DNA from 3 places in the Planococcus sp. TJ-201 genome. Region 1 is predicted to be linked to each of the others. Evidence: riboswitches for the same ligand, from Rfam matches in the RefSeq annotation. Region 1 holds a riboswitch; each other region holds the start of a gene.
The links. A riboswitch is a leader RNA that binds a small molecule or an ion and turns the genes downstream of it on or off. The one in region 1 is predicted to bind S-adenosylmethionine.
Positions count from the first base shown of each region.

Region 2: another riboswitch for S-adenosylmethionine. It lies ahead of AC4EG4_RS10870 (phosphoadenylyl-sulfate reductase); the one in region 1 lies ahead of mmuM (homocysteine S-methyltransferase).
Region 3: another riboswitch for S-adenosylmethionine. It lies ahead of AC4EG4_RS03900 (methionine biosynthesis PLP-dependent protein); the one in region 1 lies ahead of mmuM (homocysteine S-methyltransferase).

Region 1 covers NZ_JBZDOG010000003.1:60,089-64,309, forward strand. The annotation lists gene katG (catalase/peroxidase HPI) at 1-1, shown strand, start outside; gene solA (N-methyl-L-tryptophan oxidase) at 99-1,268, opposite strand; SAM riboswitch class I at 1,493-1,597, shown strand; gene mmuM (homocysteine S-methyltransferase) at 1,787-2,722, shown strand; gene AC4EG4_RS08700 (nucleotidyltransferase domain-containing protein) at 2,815-3,600, shown strand; gene AC4EG4_RS08705 (diguanylate cyclase) at 4,022-4,221, shown strand, end outside.
Region 2 covers NZ_JBZDOG010000004.1:38,940-43,160, reverse strand. The annotation lists gene AC4EG4_RS10885 (uroporphyrinogen-III synthase) at 1-145, opposite strand, end outside; gene AC4EG4_RS10880 (sirohydrochlorin chelatase) at 168-920, opposite strand; gene cobA (uroporphyrinogen-III C-methyltransferase) at 933-1,709, opposite strand; gene AC4EG4_RS10870 (phosphoadenylyl-sulfate reductase) at 1,795-2,508, opposite strand; SAM riboswitch class I at 2,667-2,783, opposite strand; gene cysC (adenylyl-sulfate kinase) at 2,922-3,527, opposite strand; gene AC4EG4_RS10860 (SLC13 family permease) at 3,539-4,221, opposite strand, start outside.
Region 3 covers NZ_JBZDOG010000001.1:733,344-737,564, forward strand. The annotation lists gene AC4EG4_RS03885 (cobalamin B12-binding domain-containing protein) at 1-554, opposite strand, end outside; gene AC4EG4_RS03890 (hypothetical protein) at 570-923, opposite strand; gene AC4EG4_RS03895 (antibiotic biosynthesis monooxygenase family protein) at 920-1,225, opposite strand; SAM riboswitch class I at 1,470-1,574, shown strand; gene AC4EG4_RS03900 (methionine biosynthesis PLP-dependent protein) at 1,648-2,781, shown strand; gene metC (cystathionine beta-lyase) at 2,765-3,937, shown strand.

The DNA of each region.
Region 1 (4,221 bases):
ATAAGGAAAATCCCGGTCAGCACATTGCGCTGACCGGGATTTTTTTGTGTGGAATAAGGAGGTGGATTTTCGTCACTTCCACCTTTTTCAGAAACTTGTTATCGCGAGCCTTCCTGTGCTTCAGGCTGCAAACCAAATCTGTTGAGGGCGAAGATGGAAATATCCAGCTCACTTTCGCCTGTCATAGCCAGTTGGCTCAACACTTCTCCCATGACACTGCCAAATTTGAAACCGTGTCCGGAAAACCCGCAGGCAAAAATAATACGGCTGTCTTCCGGATGAACATCAACGATAAAATCATTATCGCTTGAAAGTGTGTATAGACACGTTTTGCCTTGCTCCAGTTTGCCATTTGCCTGAGGCAAGTAACGTTCCAGCCCTTCCCGCAAGTCGTTTTCATCTGTTTCGTATAATCCAAAGTTTTGCGTTTGACGATCTGGATCGATCGGCTGCCCACCATCGGATCTCCCAATTTTGACCCCGCCACCATTCAACTTAGGAAAACCATAAAATTTCTTATTCTGATCTTCTACAAAAAAAGCAGGGAAATTAACAGCATCGTACAAGTCGGAAGGTGCTTCAAACCAAGCAACAGCTTTGCGAGTGGGTTGAAGCGGCAGCGTTAAATCCGGCAACAGCTTTGCCGCCCAGGCTCCCGCCGTGACAATGACTTTCTTGGCATAAAATGTCGCACGTTCAGTGGAAATCTTGACACCTTGTTCATCATTCAGGTCTATGTGCTGAACCCTTGTATTTGGAACGAAGCTCGCACCATGTGCAAGAGCGGTTTCTTTATAGGCCAGAATGGCATTTTCACTGTACAGAATGCCCGACTGTGTTTCAAAGCAGCCAATAAAATGATCCGGTACAGAAAATCCAGGCCATCTCGCATTAACTTCCAAGCCCGTCATCAGCTCTAACAAAAGGTTATGCTTCTCCGCAGAAGCCATCATCTCCACTAAAAAAGGCGAATCTTCCGGACCCAGGCCGATTACGCCGGTATTTTCAAAAATTTTATATCCTGTTTGCTGTTCCAGTTCTTGCCACAATTGCTGGGCCCGTTTTACTAACGTTACGTACTGCCTGCCTTCCCCATACGCATGACGGATCAAGCGGGTATCGCCGTGATGGCTGCCATGGCTATGCGGCGGATCGAAGGCATCTATCAAGACAGTCTTTACTTTTTGCTGCGCCAAAAAAGCACCAGCCGCCATTCCCATCGTTCCTGCACCAATTATCGCCACTTCAAAAACAGCTTGTTTAGTCATTTTCTCGCTCCATTCTTTGTGGAAAAAAGTCAGTTTCAAAATAACAGCTTTATGAAAAATCGCATGTGAATTATTAATAGATCGTATGGAAGATTTGATGGATTGTCAATCGTTCATTGTGCGCCTTGCCCCTTCCATCCTTTAGACAAGTCCATATTTGAAGCAAAATGTGTTTGACAAGAGAGGCAATGTCCCATACTATCGTTAATATGCAAAAACTAAATAACTTATCAAGAGAGACCGAGGGACAGGCCCTATGACGTCCAGCAACCATCATTTGTATGAGAGGTGCTAATTCCTGCAGAGTGTTTTATTCTGAGAGATAAGAATTCGGCCAAAACCTCTTTCCTATTGGAAGAGGTTTTTTTATTTAACAAGAAAATTGCGTAGACACGCTACTCGGGACAGCAGCCGCGTGACTTGCGCCCAATTCCAAAGTGTACTTATTTGATAGACCGACAGCTTCTTTAGATCCAGAGTTGTTGCAATAAGCTTGAATGTGGAAAGGATGTTGTGGAATGAACCCGATCGAACAAATTTTAAATCACTTCCCTATTGTTATTGTTGATGGTGCAATGGCGACAGAGCTTGAGGAGTATGGCTGCAATTTACATGATCGTCTATGGTCGGCAAAAGTGCTCATGGAAAATCCCGAGCTAATCAAAAAAGTTCACTTGGACTATTTCCACGCCGGTGCAGACTGCGCCATCACCGCCAGCTACCAGGCAACGACTGAAGGATACAAAGAAAAAGGATTGAGCGAGGACGAAGCAAACAGCCTGATCGGAAAATCGGTGAAACTTGCAGCAGAGGCCCGGGATGAATTTTGGAGCAGGGTGGAAAACCGGTCGAACAGGCCAAAGCCAATTGTGGCTGCCTCTGTCGGCCCATATGGTGCTTTTCTTTCAGATGGCTCTGAATACCGCGGCGATTATGCGGTAAGCGAACAGGAACTAATAAATTTCCATAAGGAACGGATCCGTATATTGATCGATGCAGGTGCAGATATTTTAGCGTGTGAAACCATTCCTTGCTTGGCAGAAGCCAAAGCAATTGTGGCAGTATTAAAGGAATTTCCAGAGGTCTATGCGTGGTTCAGTTTTAGCGCAAAAGATGAACGTCATATAAGTGATGGAGACAAAATCTCAAAGTGTGCAGAGTGGCTGGACAAACAACCGCAAGCAGCCGCAATTGGCATCAATTGTTCAGCACCCCACCTAATCGAATCGCTGATTAAAGAAGTGAAAAGCCAAACGGCGAAACCCATCATTGTGTATCCGAATTCAGGCGAAGAATATGACCCGTCGAGCAAGACCTGGGGTGAAGGAACTTCAGTAAATCAATTTGCCTTGAATACACGCCAATGGTATGAAGCAGGTGCCCACATGATTGGAGGGTGCTGCAGAACAACACCAGGAGACATTGCAGGCATTGCGGCCTGGGCGCGTGAATAAAGATTATGATCAGACGAGCTTGATCTTAAGATTTCAATTTCTTTTGATAACCGATAAACTTAATAGATACAAGCTCACAAAGGGGAATACATATGAATGAAATTATCCAGCAGAAGTTAATCGGCATAGAGGAAAAATTTAATGTGAAGGTGTTATACGCTGTTGAATCTGGAAGTCGGGCATGGGGATTTCCTTCAAAAGACAGTGATTACGATGTTCGGTTTATTTATATTCATTTGCCGGCATGGTACCTCTCGATTGATCCACAAGGAAGTGCTGTAAAGAGAGACGTGATTGAAGAACCGATTAGTGAGTTATTGGACATAAGTGGCTGGGAGTTGACTAAAGCACTTCGCCTGTTTCGAAAAAGCAATCCACCGCTTTTGGAATGGCTGCGAAGCGACATCATCTATTATCAAAAAGACTCGTTTATTGATCACATGCGCTCTTTGGAGTCAGATGTATTTTATCCGAATTCTATGCTATACCATTATTTAAACATGGCAAAAAACAATTACCAGGAATATCTTCAGGGGCCAGAAGTCAAAATCAAAAAATATTTTTATGTGCTGCGCCCAATTTTGGCATGCAACTGGATTGAAAAGTACAATACGACACCACCAATTGGCTTCAATGAATTAATGGAAGATATTGTTCCTACAGGTGAATTGAAAAAACAAATTGAACAATTGTTGAAACGTAAACTGGCAGGCGACGAAATGGATTTAGAGGATCGCATTGAGGTGATTAACGATTTTTTGGAAAGCGAAATGGAACGGCTCGAGGAGTATACAAGAAACCTTGTGGTTGAGGTAGAGGATCCGACGGAAATGCTGGACGAATTGTTTAGAGATACTTTGCAGGAGACCTGGAAATAATCAATTTATCGGATGAATATCTATCCCTAATAAATCAAAAAGAGATTTTTTGGGGAAACTGAGCCTCATTGAAATGGAAAGTTTATCAAGACAAACCCCGCAGCTGGAATAGGTATCCAAAAGATGACTTCGGTAGTTCACCGAAGTCATCTTTTTTTATAGTGTACATCACTTGAAGGGTCAGTTCAGCTGGTGACTTTCTTTCTTTTTAAAAGTTTATGGATATGGCGGAAGAGAGGGGCTTCAATGTTGTTAATGAAATAAAGAGATATTGTGACAAAAGCCGAAAAGTGATTGTAAAAGATTCGAAAAGAGAATAGTTGAACAATATTTATATGATATATTATTAAAGTAAATAAAAATGTACAATTAATAGTTTTGTTGTAATATTATTCCAATAAATATAGGTGGAGGAAATCTTTTGTTTGATCTTATTGATAACTTGTTCATAAATTTATGTGTTCTCATTGCCTTGATTTTTATTTATTTGCAACTTAGAAAGAAACTTGGATTAGATGAATCTTACAGAAAAGCCGTACTGGCTGACGGAATAGCAGGGGGAGCATTAGGATTTTTGCTGATGTATTTCTCTATACAAGTAACAACTGAAACTATCGTCGA
Region 2 (4,221 bases), on a different contig from region 1:
GAGCGCTGATGTCTTCATTCAGCCGCTGCCTTCCTTGAATCGGGAGAATGACAGGAGTACCGGATTGTTTTTCAATCAGCACGCTGATTTCCTTTGCGGCACGGACAGCTGCCACCCCTATTTTCTTGCCGGCCAATCCTTTCATAATCAATCTCTCCTTCTGCTAATCACCATGCTGGCTGCTGTTCACTTTGCAGCGCTTCATGGACACGTTCAGCAAGAGCATCCACCATCGATGGATGATTGCCTAAATATCCGCATAATATAATTTCTTGGTCGTCCGAAGACAAACCATTGATTTTCTTCTGCATGGATTTCACCAAAAGTCCCGTGAACCATAAATAAGGAACAACGAAAATCTGCTTGCTGCCGCTATCGATCGAGGCTTGCAATCCTTCATCAAATGACGGAGCGCTGGCTGCTAAATAACAAACATCAATATGTGTCACACCCGTTTTGACTGCTAGTTTTGCGGCAATTTCTTCGACCGAGCGGATAATTTCTGAACTTTTCCCACCCCGGCCAACCAACAGAATTTCTGAATCAGGCAAGCGTTCCACGCTTGTTTCCCGCAGGCGCTCGGCTAAAATTTCTACAAGGCGATCCTGGACACCGAGTGGTTTTCCATAAGTAAAGTGGATCTCCGGATAACGCAGTGCAGACTTTTTAACTTCATCCGGAATGTCTTCGTAATAATGTCCAGCACTCAGAAGCAAAACCGGTACGATGGCGATTGCCGTAGCGCCCTGTTTGGCAAGGCTGTCGATGCCCTCGCCAATATCCGGACTGGCCAACTCTAAAAAGCACGTTTCCTGAAGAGCAACATCCACTTTCTGGCGCACTTGCTCCATAAATGCCATCGCTTCTTCGCGCGTTTCTTTTACCCGGCTGCCATGGCTTACATATAAAACGGCTTGCATTTTACCATCTCCTTATCCTACATGGGCGGCAAGCTGAGACTGCTGTTCGACCTGCAGCTGCTCATACCATTGCAATTTGTCTCTGAGGCGTACCACTTCTCCTACCACAATCATCGACGGATTCTCGAAACCTTTGGAGTTTCGAAGAATCGTTTCGAGCGTGCCAGTCACTGTCCGCTGACGTTCCGTTGTGCCCCATTCAATCAAGGCAATCGGCGTTGTCGGTTTCAGCCCGTGGCGCAGCAATCGTCCGCAAATTTCCGGCAGTTTGCTGACGCCCATATAAATGCATAGCGTATCCATGCTCTTGACCACATGCTCCCAATATTCATCCTGATCAACGCCGACTTTGCTGACGCCCGAAATAAAAGCAACAGATGCACTGTAATCGCGATGGGTCACAGGGATTCCCGCATAAGCAGGCGCTGCAATGCCCGCCGTAATGCCCGGTACAATTTCAAATGGGATGTTGTGGTCGACCAATGCCTCTGCCTCTTCTCCACCTCTTCCAAAAATAAACGGGTCGCCGCCTTTTAAGCGCGTTACGATTTTCCCCTGCAGTGCGAACCGGCATAACAGCTCATTGATTTCTTCTTGTTTTAAGGAATGATTATCCGGTCTTTTGCCGCAATAAATCAATTGAGCGTTTTCTTTCGCTTCGTCCAGCAAATCCTGGTTTATTAAGCGATCATAAAGGATGACATCGGCCTTCTGGATAGCCTTCAGCCCTTTCACGGTAATCAAATCAAGGTCGCCTGGACCTGCACCAACTAAATAAACTTTTTTCATAAGCTTCCTAGACTCCTTTTTTTTAACCAGAGAAACGAAGGTTGCGTCATTTTCTGATCGTTAATTTACACTTTTGCCGGCCCGGTTATGTATGCAGGCCACATTCCGTTTTGGCAAAGCCTTTCCATCTTCCGTCGCGGCTGTCGCCATCCGTCGTCACTGCGAACGAACAATGCTTACAGCCGATGCTTGGATAGCCTTCGTCATGCAGAATATTGTATTCAAGATTATTCAGTTGGATGTATTGCCAGACATCGCCCCACGTCCAATGGATCAACGGGCAAATCTTGACCGATTTGAACCGATTGTCTTTGTTAATAAAGTCCGTCTTGCTGCGGCTGGCCGACTGCTCTCTTCTTAAGCCGGAAATCCACGCCTGTGCTCCGGAAAGTGTTTGTTCCAGCGGTTTGACTTTGCGGATATCGCAGCATTTATCCGGCTGGCTGTTCCATAATTCATCTCCAAACTGGCTGGCTTGTTCCTGCAAAGTCAGTTCCGGTTTTTTCATCCGGATATTCAGTTTTGGATAGCGTTTTTTAACCCGCTCAATCAGTTCATAGGTTTGGTCGAAGTGGACGTCCGTATCCAGGAACACCACTTCCGCATCGCTTTTCACTTTGGAAATCAGGTCAATCAATACCATGCCCTCGGCTCCAAAGCTGCAGGCATACACTACATCTTCTCCGTAGGAATCGTAAGCCCACTCTAAAATATCCGCGGCACCTTTCAAAAGATCGGTCGGTGCCAGGTCCTTGAATGGATCTCCAGTAAATTGCTCGTACGAAACAATTTGGCTCATCCTATCTTCCTCCCTTAAACAAATCTAATGTGTTCCGAAACTTTTCTTCTACATTATAAAAACCTTAAAGAATCGCTTCAGGTGAAGTCTAAATAAAAACCCCCTCTTCTAATAGAACAAGAAGAGAGGGATCGAATGCGCGTTTGCGGCTGCCTGTCTTCTTATCTTCCAGATCCGATTGGGACCTGCTGGAATTGGCACATGATCCCCGGTCAATGACCAAAGCTGTTGCCGAGGCTTCAAAGGGCCAGTCCCTCCACCTCTCATGATAAGAAATACCTTATAAGAATACTAGGTTTTAATATTTTATAAATACTATACTAATAAAAGATAGCTGTCAATAATATTCTGAAAATACCGTTTTCTTATGGAATGAAATTCTAGAACTCTCTATTTTTTATTCAGTCAATTATTCATCCGTTCAAGTAACCTGCTTTCTTTAAATACTCAACAATCACCTGCACCGAGTCTTCCAAATTTTGCTTGTCCGTTTCGATCACAATTTCCGGATTTAACGGTTCTTCGTATGGTGCGTCAATGCCTGTAAAGCCTTTGATTTCGCCGGCTCTCGCTTTTTTATAAAGCCCTTTCGGGTCACGTGCCTCACAAGTATCCACGCTGCATTTTACATAAACTTCAATAAATTCACCTTCATCAAGCAAAGCCCGAACTTGATCGCGGTCTGCCTGATACGGCGAGATAAATGCTGACAAAGTCAGTACACCTGCGTCGCTCATGAGCTTTCCGACTTCACCGATCCGGCGGATATTTTCCGTCCGGTCTTCTGGACTGAACCCCAAGTTTTTATTCAAGCCGTGGCGGACATTGTCGCCGTCCAATAAATACGTCCGAATGCCAAGTGCATGTATTTCTTTTTCCAGTGCAACCGAAACTGTTGATTTTCCGGATCCCGACAAGCCGGTAAACCAGAGTACACCGCTTTTGTGGTCGTTCAATTTCTGTCTATCTTGTTTCGTGATGCCCGACTCATGCCAGGTGATATTGGTTGATTTGGTCATTCCTTCTCCTCCTAGAACCAGTAGTAGTAAACAATTCCGATGGTAACTGACATCACCAGGATGCTGAGTGGCGTACCTACTTTGACGTAATCTATGAATTTATAGCCGCCCGGCCCATAGACAATTAGGTTGGTTTGGTAGCCAATGGGCGTAATAAAACTGGCAGAAGCCGCAATGGTGATGATAACGGCAAAACCCATTGGATCGAGCTGTAGGTTGCTTGCCATTTCGATGCCGATGGGGATCATTAATACAGCGGCAGCACTGTTGGTGATGAGTTCTGTAAAAATGCTGGTCAGCAAGTAAATCAAAATGAGAATCGCCAGCAATCCAAACGGCTGGCCGACTGCCAACAATCCGTCCGCCGCCCATTGCGCCAGACCGGTTTTGGTCATAGCGGCACCCACACCAAATGCACTGGCAATGAGCAGCAGTACATTGAATTGCACATCGTTTTTTGCATCTTCCATGGAAACCGATTTGGTTACCAATAAAATCAGCACTGCCAAAGCCATTGCTTTGAACATGCTCAGCCAGCCAGCAATGACAAGTGCAATGGCTCCCAGTAAAACCAGCAGCGAGAACCAGCCGACAAAACGGCTTTCTTGCAAGGTTTTTGGCGGTGTCATGGAAGACACGACGTAAAAATCGTTGGACTGCTGATATTTTTCCACAAATCCGGTTCCCGCAAGCA
Region 3 (4,221 bases), on a different contig from region 1:
GCCGGCCACTTCGCTATTGAGACAGCTCTTCCTCCTAAAACAACCGTCGGGTTAAATTTAAGTGCGACGAACGACTCTGCATAGTTTTTTAAAACAGGAAGCCGATATGCCAAAGCAGCCGATAAGGCGATGACATCAGGTTCCCAGCGCTTTGCAGAATCAATAGCCGCATCAAGCGGCAAGTTTGGACCCAGATACTGAACCTCCCAGCCGCACTCCTTAAATAAAGAAGCCACCATTTTCAAGCCAATGTAATGGTCTTCCCCTTCAGGGCCAAGCACCATGACTTTCTTTCTATTGGGAACTTGTACCGGCCGACGCACTTCCGTAACCGATACTACAAAATCGCAAATGGCAGTTGCTAAATGTTCATCGGCAACTGTGATAACATTCTTTTCCCATTGCTCTCCGATCCAATACATCGCAGGAGTCAATACCCATTGGTAAAGTTCTTCTTTTGTATGTTCTTCTAAATACGTTTGGACTAGTCGTAAAGCTTGCTCTTCATTGCCAGCCAAAAATAAATTGGCCAGTTCTTGTGATGTACTGTTCATGTTCCCCTCCTTACTTTATGAAGGGCTTAATACCGCAATCGCATTTGTTAAACAACGCAGCATAAAGACTTCTTCATCTGTATCTATATTCCCTGGCAAAACTTGTTGTAAGCGTTCAAAATTATCAATAATCAAAACCGTCTCCACGTTGCGGCTGGTCAGCACAGTTTCAAGCCAGAGGACGTAATCAGTAAATATTTTTTCATCGTTAAGGGAAAATGCAGTATCCAAATGATCCAGGTGATGATGATTATCTTTTTCCGTGTGCTCATAACCTCTCTCGCCAAAACGTTCCCATAGCGTTGGGTAAGCATCATATATACTTTTCGCGGTATCAGCAGCAATTTTATTTTTAGTCTCTTTGTTCATTCGGCCACCACTTCATACTGCCTTACTGTTGGAATGATTTTCGCCAATTCCTGGTCCGGATAATTTTTTTCCATGTCGTGGATTTCCTTGAATTCCTGACTTTTCACCCAGTTCATATAAGCTGTTTTCGATTGCCATTCCATATGCACTGTCAATTCATTTTTTCTTTTGGTGTTTTGAATAAGCCTGAACAAATGAAAACCTTCCGCCGAGTCTACACGTCGTGAACGTTTTTGATAAATACCGATGACTTCTTCCGTTTTTCCAGGCGGAACCACCACTGTCGAGGTAACAATATACATTCGCTTTCCCCTTTGCATAGAAATTTCATTCAACCATTATATCATTTTGACAAACGAAATAAAAGATTGATTCGTTTCCATACAGAGACGCTGAGCTTTTGGGATACTTCAGCTTTATTGCTTTCCTCTTCGTTTCATAATATCTTTTTATTTCAATTATTTGGTTTTCTCTCTTGCTTTCCGATACTAAATGAATTAAGATTAGAAACATCGAAACAGACCAACTTATAACTTTATATGATATTTCTTATCTAGAGAGACGGAGGGACTTGGCCCTGTGAAGTCTCAGCAACCAGTCTGACGAAGACTACGGTGCTAATTCCAATAGGCGCTGCCTACCAGATGAGAAGAATGCATTTCCAGACAGGGGCTTTCTTCTTTTGAAGAACAGCCCCTGTTTTATTGTTGAAAGGATGAGTGAAATGACAAAACACAGCTTGGAAACGTTATTGGTTCAACTAGGCAATCGCAGCGACGCGGCAACGGGAGCGGTCAACCCGCCCATTTACTTATCGACGGCCTATGAACACCAAGGGCTTGGGCAATCAACTGGCTATGACTATACACGAACAAAAAATCCAACGCGTTCTGTTCTGGAAGAAGGATTTGCAGAACTTGAGGGCGCAGATGCCGGATTTGCCTGTAGTTCCGGCATGGCAGCCATCCAACTGGTTTTGTCTCTTTTCCGTCCAGGCGATGAACTATTAGTGCCGGAAGATATTTATGGTGGAACTTATCGCCTATTGGACCATTTTGCAGCAGCTTACAATATCCACCCGAAATATGCAGCGTTTGAAGATGTACAGGACACCGAAGAAAAAATTACGATAAATACCCGGGCACTCTTTATTGAAACACCGACCAATCCGCTGATGCAGGAAATCGACCTTACCGCTTATGCCGGATTGGCAAAAAAACATAATCTGCTCTTGATTGTCGACAATACATTCCTTACTCCTTTCTTCCAACAGCCGATCGAATTGGGAGCAGATATCGTCATCCACAGTGCCACAAAATACATTGGCGGACACAATGATGTTCTCGCGGGTCTAGTTGTTGCAAAAGGAGAAAGCATCTGTCAAAAACTCTCGATGTTCCATAACTCCGTCGGCGCGGTACTGTCGCCTTTTGATTCTTGGCTGCTAATCCGTGGATTAAAGACTTTGCCTCTGCGCATGCGTCAACATGAAGCCAATGCAAAAGCGATTGCCGCTTTTCTTGCCGAGCAGCCCGCGATTTCGGATGTACTGTATCCCGGAAGAGGCGGCATGCTGTCATTCCGCTTGCAGCAAGAAGAATGGGTCGGACCTTTCCTGGAAAACATCAAGTTAATTACCTTTGCCGAGAGCTTAGGCGGCGTTGAGAGCTTTATTACGTATCCCGCTACCCAAACTCATGCAGACATTCCATTTGAAGAACGCACCAAACGCGGTGTTTGCAACCGACTACTGCGCTTCTCGGTCGGTGTCGAACTCGCTGAAGATTTAATTGCTGACCTGTCACAGGCATTTTCGAAATTGAAAGAGGAGGTTGTTGAATATGACGGATCGTATTGAAACCAAGTTTATCCACTCTACCGGAGTTGACCCGCAAACTGGGGCCGTTAACGTACCCATCTACTTATCTTCCACATTTCATCAGAAGAGTCTTGATTCGTTTGGGCCTTTTGATTATAGCCGCTCTGGAAATCCGACTCGTCTGGCATTGGAAGAAACTATCGCTAACCTAGAAGGCGGCAAACGTGGATTTGCCTTTTCATCAGGAATGGCTGCTATTTCTTCCGCTTTCATGCTCCTATCTTCAGGTGATCACGTCCTCGTCTCAGAGGATGTCTACGGGGGAACTTACCGGTTCATTACCGAAGTTTTGGATAAATTTAATATCGAGTACACATTCGTCAATATGACCGATTTGAACGAAATGGCGAACGCGATCCAGCCGAACACAAAAGTGGTTTATTTGGAAACTCCATCTAATCCGGTCATGAACATTACAGATATCGAAATCGCTGCAAAACTAGCGAAAGCCAATGGCTGCCTGACATTCGTCGACAACACATTCATGACGCCCCTTTACCAGAATCCGTTGGCGCTTGGTGCAGATATCGTTCTCCATAGCGCAACGAAATTCCTGTCAGGACACAGCGATGTCATCGCAGGACTTGCGGTGACTAAAGATGAAGAACTTGGAAACCGGCTGGGCTTTATTCAAAATACTTTTGGTTCGGTTCTAGGCGCACAAGATTCTTACTTGCTGATTCAAGGCATCAAGACATTGGGTGCCCGGTTGGGACAGTCGTCCGAATCGGCACGCACAATCGCAGAATATCTGCATAACCATCCATTGATCGAAGAAGTTTACTACCCAGGATTTTCATTTCATCCTGGCAATCCGATTCACGAACGCCAGGCCAGAAGCGCAGGCGCCGTTCTCTCCTTCCGCTTAGCTGATAAAAAATCAGCCCGTGTCTTTGTGGATCATTTGAGAATTCCCGTATTTGCTGTCAGCCTGGGTGCTGTTGAATCGATCCTGTCTTACCCAGCAACCATGTCCCACGGCTCAATGCCTGTCGAAGAACGTGAAAAACGTGGAATCACAGATGGCTTGCTGCGCTACTCTGTTGGCCTTGAACATCCGGATGATCTGGTCCAAGACCTAAATCAGGCATTGGCCCAAGTAGCCCGCCGTAATGGGCTGAGTATTGCTAATTAAACCAAGAACTTGCCGTATCAACAAAATACTAAATTATTGCCGAATTAGAACCCTTTTGCTAGTTAGCTAAAGGGTTCTTATATTTTGCGCAAGCCCGTTTTTCTAATGCGGAAATAACTCAATATACGGCTCCAAACCTGTGAAAGACGCAGAATCTCCTCCTTATTTTCTTTCTTAAAAAATGAGGAGTAAGATGAACAAGGCTGCTTCCCGCTATATATTCGACATATATATTGATAAAATATTGTTTTCCTCAAAATCTGGTTGACTTTATCAGTTAGCAC